DNA from 2 places in the Priestia sp. HNGD-A6 genome. Region 1 is predicted to be linked to the other one. Evidence: riboswitches for the same ligand, from Rfam matches in the RefSeq annotation. Region 1 holds a riboswitch; the other holds the start of a gene.
What was found. A riboswitch is a leader RNA that binds a small molecule or an ion and turns the genes downstream of it on or off. The one in region 1 is predicted to bind cyclic di-GMP.
Positions count from the first base shown of each region.

Region 2: it holds a riboswitch for cyclic di-GMP, as region 1 does, so the genes downstream of both, SCI76_RS03355 (anti-repressor SinI family protein) here and SCI76_RS08575 (anti-repressor SinI family protein) in region 1, are expected to answer to the same signal.

Region 1 covers NZ_CP138621.1:1,692,892-1,696,311, reverse strand. The annotation lists gene SCI76_RS08585 (HPP family protein) at 1-185, opposite strand, end outside; gene SCI76_RS08580 (histidinol-phosphatase HisJ family protein) at 417-1,208, shown strand; gene SCI76_RS08575 (anti-repressor SinI family protein) at 1,323-1,445, opposite strand; cyclic di-GMP riboswitch class I at 1,466-1,552, opposite strand; gene SCI76_RS08570 (helix-turn-helix domain-containing protein) at 1,653-2,003, opposite strand; gene SCI76_RS08565 (SpoIID/LytB domain-containing protein) at 2,571-3,420, shown strand, end outside.
Region 2 covers NZ_CP138621.1:651,973-655,392, forward strand. The annotation lists gene SCI76_RS03350 (fibronectin type III domain-containing protein) at 1-656, opposite strand, end outside; cyclic di-GMP riboswitch class I at 1,074-1,172, shown strand; gene SCI76_RS03355 (anti-repressor SinI family protein) at 1,197-1,343, shown strand; gene SCI76_RS03360 (helix-turn-helix domain-containing protein) at 1,685-2,017, opposite strand; gene SCI76_RS03365 (anti-repressor SinI family protein) at 2,343-2,489, opposite strand; gene SCI76_RS03370 (alpha/beta fold hydrolase) at 2,712-3,420, shown strand, end outside.

The sequences.
Region 1 (3,420 bases):
CCAAGCGCTAGTGCAATCGCACTGCTGATGATAATCGCAATTAAGCCTCCAATAGAAGAAACGACTGCATCTCTGTAATTGATTTTTGGTTCTTCTTTTAGTTCTCCTTTCATCTTTCTAGCATAAGAGCTTAAGTAAGACAGAAAGGGGCTTTTTGTTTGAGCAAAACTTTTTTCAATCTGCATTTCTTCTTTCCTTTCTCCTTTGTAAGTAAAAGTTGTTTGTCAAGTTGTATGTCAGAACCTCTGCTATATTAAGTTAGTTTATAAGAAAAGAAGGGTTGCTGGAAGAGGAAAAAGATCTTTTTTTATTGGAAATACTTTTTATGAACGAAAAAAGGCGGAATAAGGGGGAAAAGGGTCTCTATGTGCAGTAAGAGCAGGAGAAATGTATAATAGACTTAGAGGTGACTAATTATGTATCTAGTAGACTACCATCATCACACGAACAATTCATTTGACTCACAGGCAGTCATGAAAGAAGTGTGCGAACAAGCTGTGAAAAACGGTGTAAACGAAATTTGTTTTACCGAGCACTTTTCATTAAATCCGTTAGCGCCAACGTACGGTCATATGGATTTTGATAAATATGAACGAGAACTAGGGGAATGCAGAGATCAATTTCAAGGCCAGCTAGTGATTAAAAAAGGAATTGAAATTTGCGAGCCGCACTATTTAAAAGAGAAGTATCAAGAAACGATGAAGCAAGAGAACTTTGATTTTATTTTAGGATCGGTTCATAACATTAATAACATCAAGCTTCGTAAACATTTGGAGCTGAACGATAAAGAAGCAATTTACTGCGCTTATTTTAATGAAATGTATAATCTAGTAAGCGAAGCCGACATTGACGTATTGGCTCATTTAGATTTAATGAAGCGCTATGCGTTTGAGCAATACGGCATCTACGACTTTCATCAATTTAAAGATATTCTTGCAGGTATTTTGAAAAAAGCCATTGATCGTAATATCGGAATTGAAATTAATACTTCAGGTATAAGAGGGAAGCTTGGTGAAGCATTGCCGGCACTTGAAGTTGTGAGGCTGTACCGTAATCTAGGCGGAGAAATCTTAACGATTGGCTCTGATTCACACTTTGCTGAAACCGTAGGAGCACATATGAAAGAAGCGATTGAAATGGCGAAGCAGTGCGGATTTACGGAGATTTATACGTTTGACCAGCGTCAGCCAAAAGGAATTCGTATTTAATAGAAGTGTGTTTCACATCTGTTTCAAGCGTTTTTTATACACTTGTTTATATGAGGAAAAATAATGAGCATAAAAGGAAAAAAGCACGCTCTAGTCTGAGCGTGCTTTTTGGATTCAGTTCTGCTTAAACTCTTTTAGAAACGTTCGAACTTCTTCTATGGTCAGCCCCATTGCGCGAGCTGTTTGCATAAGACTTATCCATTCCTGATCGATCGACAGTACATTCTCTTCTTTCATTACGATTCATCCACCCTTTGCCAGGGAACTCAGCCGTCATAGCCAAAAGAGGCCTTAGACCCGAAGCTTTGCGTCACTATTTTTCAATAATTTTGCCTTTGTCTGGATAATTTGTAATAGTTACCATATATAACCTATGTTCATTATATAGTATGTTTGTCATGAATGCTGTCGAAATAGGTCGATTGTCATAAAAAAATCAAATAATTAGTCAACTAATGTATTCATTTTTTTTTTGAATTTTAAATAGGAATGAAATTCAGTAAATTCCTCTTTGGTCATTCCATCGTTAATTGCTTCTTCTATTAAATAAAGCCACTCGTTGCTTAGAGATAGTTTTGAAGAAAATGTAAAATCTCTGCTTCCTGCTTCAATTAATTCATCAATTGTTGTATTAAGAGAAAAAGCTATTTTTTCTAGCATGTGAATAGACGGGTTATTGTTTAGACCTTTCTCTAAATGAGATAAATATGACTTTGAGATACGGGCTTTTTCAGCTAAGCGTGTAATAGAATATCCGTTTTTTAATCGTAAAGTTTTAATTTTGGTTCCTATCACGTTAAGTTCATCCTTTTCATGTATCCTTTTTTGTTCATTATAACGCATATTAGTTTATTTTTATGTATTTAATTATAAAAAAGGTTCTTTATAACGAATCATTTCTTGTTTTTAGAAGCTTTTTTAGTTCGAAAGTCTCTAGTAAAGTTCATGGCTGGTTCACAGAAATCCTTCACAATAAAAATGGAAACCTACAAGACAGGAGAGATAAACACGATCTAGAAAACTGAGTGGACAAAATGGAGCAATCACAGCGAGGAGCTTCCAAGTGACTTGCACAAATAAATGACTAATATGCTCAAAAGTGAAGTTGTGTTTTGGAGTAAGACAAGGAACGAATAGAGAGAGTGAAAAACGGTTGAGAGAAGTGAAAATAAGTGTATGAATGCTGTGAAAGAGATACAGTTCAATACCAAAAAAGCACTGATACCTATCAATGCTTTTTTTATTTAGTTCTACTCAAAGAAATATTTTAAATGAAATTTGCTAAAAAGATTAAAAAATGTCGAAAGTCTGCCGATATAACGAAGGAAAACAGAAAAATAGACAAGGAGACAAGTAGACAGAATGAAAAAGATTTTACCCATTGTATTCATGTTAAGTTTACTGATTACGGTTAGCTATAGTGCTGCAAGTAAGCCTGTACAGGCAGCTGAAACAGAGCCGACGGTATCCGTGAAATTAAAAAATTATTTAGGCAATCAATCCAGTATTAAAATTAAGCCCTCGCAGTCCTATACGATTGCAGACAGCGAAGTAACGCTTCAAGCTAATACAGAGTACGAAGTAAAAGTAGCGGGGAGCAAAGTCAAACTACTGCATAACCAAGAAGCTCTTGGTGAATTCGATAGCTTCACTGCTAAACCATCTACATACGAAGCCTTCCTTTCTATTAATAACAGAAACTACTTAGGGAGCGTACAGTTTACCAACGAAAGCAGCAAATATGTCAGACCCATCAATACAATTCCAATGGAAGATTATTTAAAAGGCGTTGTTCCAAAAGAAGTATATACGTCTTGGCATGCTGATGCGTTAAAATCTCAGGCCGTTGCTGCGAGAACATACGCATTAAGCTATGCAAGTAAAATCATTGATGATACAACAAGCTTTCAGGTATACGGAGGATATGAATGGTACAACAGTACCAGCAGCGCAGTTGATGAAACGTTTGGAAAAGTATTAAAGTACAACGGGGCGTTAATTAATTCTGTGTTTTCTTCAAGCAACGGCGGAATCATTGAATCTGATTATAATGCATGGGGAAAAGCTTCTCATCCTTACTTCCAAGTGAAAACTGATCCGTATGATCCTCAAACAAAATGGTCATTAACAGTTCAAAAACAGCAAATTGACCTATCTACAAAAGATTTGAAAAACCCAAATTCATGGTGGAGTCAAACAAAAGAAGCGGATG
Region 2 (3,420 bases), 1.0 Mb from region 1:
GAAGGAGTTAGATTTGTTGCCATGAAAGTTGTAGCTGTTGTGGTTCCAATTAAAGATGTTCCTACATAGATGTTATAATTTTTGACGTCTGCTGATTGACTTGCAGTCCACGAAAGTGTCAAATTAGTACGATTCGTATCTGCGACTATCAAATTAGTTACATCATAAGGCATTAGTCGTTTAACAGACTGCAAAGGAAAATCGGCCAATGTTACACACCCTGCTAGTACCTCTTGAGTTTTAAAAGCATTACTCGATGTGTCGTTATAGACAAGAGAGTGAGCACTAACCTCTGAAATATCCTCTTGAAGGCCTTTTTTATATGATTGCACTAATTTACTGTCGACCATAATTTTCTCTTCAGTTGTGCTATCTATAATCATTATTTCAAAATCTGAAATATATAAATTTTCTGTTTTTTCTTCATATAATCTAAATTTCTCCGCTAATTCATTTATTTCTTGAAGTATATAAACTCTAATATTTGTTATTAGCTGATCAATACTTTCTATACCTTCTACATTTTTTAAAAGTTTATTACCGTTAGGCGTACCAATATATAATTCACTTGTATCGTTACACAAGCCAAACTCACCTTCGGCTAATGTCGAAAGATGAACTTTTAATCCTCGTCTAATTACAATTTTTAATGACATCAAAACTACCCTCCACTTGATAACTTTTGTAAATAATTAATTATTTTTTACTTTCTCTTACCTAAATTACTAAATACACACTAATTCTTTCATTCATAAAGATATTGCTAAAAACATCATTGGAACTTTTAAAAGTTACTTCAATTAATTATGGAGTACTTAAACAAGTATATAAAATTCATTTTAAGTACTCCTTTGTACATGCTATGCCTAAAAAAAAAAACCGATTGTACACTTGCCTATACAGACAAAATTGTTGATTCTTTTTAAAAATATGAAGCGTATTCAATTGTGAAAAATTATAACAAACTAACTTTTTCCATGTATGTATATCCTTTTATTCTACTTATTATAAAACCGACAAATTATGACACATTCAGGTATTTTCTTGTAGTAAAATGTTCGTAATACAAATGATTCAGAAAAGAGCAAACTGTTCGAAAGGTCAGGACGCAAAGCTGCGGGTCTAAAGTCATAGAATAAAATATAAAAGACTAGGATAGCCGGGTTACCTGATAGAGAAAAGCTGGAGGTAGAATAATGCTGAATCGTACTAACGTTGTGGAAGTAAATAAAAAGAAAGAGACGCTAGATAAAGAATGGGTTGAGCTTATGCATACCGCTTATAAAATGGGTATCTCTATTGAAGAAGTAAGAAGGTTTATTGCTTATAATAAACCTAGCTAAAAGGAAAAAGGAAGAGACGAGGGATTTAATTCACACAGGAATTAGATTCTTTTTTTTGAGGTGAGAATTATTAAAAGAGTGTATTCATTTGTAGAAGCTATACTTTAGGAGGTGTTTACTGTTATCAAAATAAAAAGAGAAATTTGTAACAATACGGTTAGAATAAGAAGGAAGGAAAAGAGATGAAATTAAAAGAAGTTGCCTCTTACCTCGTTGAGCTAAACGAAGGAATTAATTTAAATTTACTTAATAATAACTTTCTTTACTGATCATAGCAGAACCTTTAGGGGCAGTTGCAATTAATCAGTTTCTACTGCCCTTTAAATCAAATGCTCTTAGACTTACTGATTTGAACGCTGCCACTTTTGGAATTCAAGAAACTGTTTGAACTGCTCTTTGCTGATACCAGATTCAGCCGCTTCTTTTGCTAAATCTAACCATTCACTGTCTATTGAGATTGAGCTATCACTCTCGGAAGAATCATGAATTAACTTATCTACACTAACATGTAAAGAAGTTGAAATCTTATTTAAAAATTGAATAGAGGGGTTTAATTGAATATCTCTTTCCACAGAGGAGATGTAAGACTTAGCTACTCCAGCACGGTTAGCAAGCTCAGTTAATGATATTCCTTGTTTCTTTCGAAGTTCTCGGATACGTTGACCAATTGTCATATTTATCACCCTTAATAAATGCTTATAAGGATAATTGTACCACAGTTCCATGCTAAATCCTATAACAAATTAAATTATCGTCGAGCTATGAAAAACTGCTTAAACGGATTGAAATAACCTTATGATGCATTCGAAATAAGATATTACTTACCTGTTTTGCACAATCAATCCGTTAAAGCTATTGTAATTATATAGTAGATTTTTTCACTCATTGTACTTTTCAGAAAAAAATAATCATTCATTACCTACGCTCAAATACCAAAAAAGGGAGCTGTATTGAATTACCTTTCTTATACCAGCTTTTTTATTCTTTCACAAAAGTTTCTCATTTATTATATTCTTTTTTATTAAATTGGTTTGGATTAGAGATAAATTCCTTAACGTCTTGTATGCTGATTCCTTGATCTTGGGCTTTTAGCATTAAATGAACCCACTCTAAATCAATAGTACTTTTATCATTCGCGCTCATCATTCCAGTCCCCTTCATCGTAAATTTGATAACGCTTTCTAAAAATGTGATTAAATAAAAATACCTATTTTTCCCTGTTTTTTTACAGTATAATGGATATTACCAGAACATTAGACATTTTTTATTACTAAAAGCACCAATTTTTTTGAATTTTTTGTCTATTCCTATCATAATGATTTTACCGTTACACAAACGCTACAGTTAGACACTAGGAGGATTGTTTTTATGCCTTTTCTGCATACGGCGACAGAAAAAATTTACTATGAAGTTCATTCGCCTGTATTCACTGACCAGACAGACACCATTGTGATGATTCATTCTGTTATCACTGATCATACGCTTTTTGATTCTATTACTGCAGAATTAACCCAACATTATTGTGTTATTCAGTACGATTTGAGAGAGACAGGAAACAGCGCCTCCGCTACAGGGGAAATATCGTTTGAGACTCATATTGAAGATCTTTTCCACTTATTACATACGTTGCATATAAAGAAATGTTACTTAGTTGGCGTGGGATTTGGAGGACAAATCGCTGTTAAATTTACCGCCCGCTATGAATTTCTTGTTGAAGGACTGATACTACTGTCTCTTCCTTTTTATTCAGATAGCACCATTCAAAAGATTAAGAGATGTTACAACGAAGAAAGCAAAAATCAAATACCGGTAAATAAAATCCTTGAATTAGGCAAACTGGAAAGTCTGGAATATACAAACATGCAAGAGGTTATTGAAAGACTTAAACAAATGGATCCCAATGTATATTTCCGCTTTGTTAAACTTTCTATTACAGCCAGTCTATTTCAAGAGCTAAGCAGCATTTCACTTCCTGTACTCACTGTATCTGGCCAACATGATTTGCTGTTTTCATCTCAGTATCTGATTTCAAAAACGATGTTTTTAAAAAACTACAGTCATATGACCATACCTAACG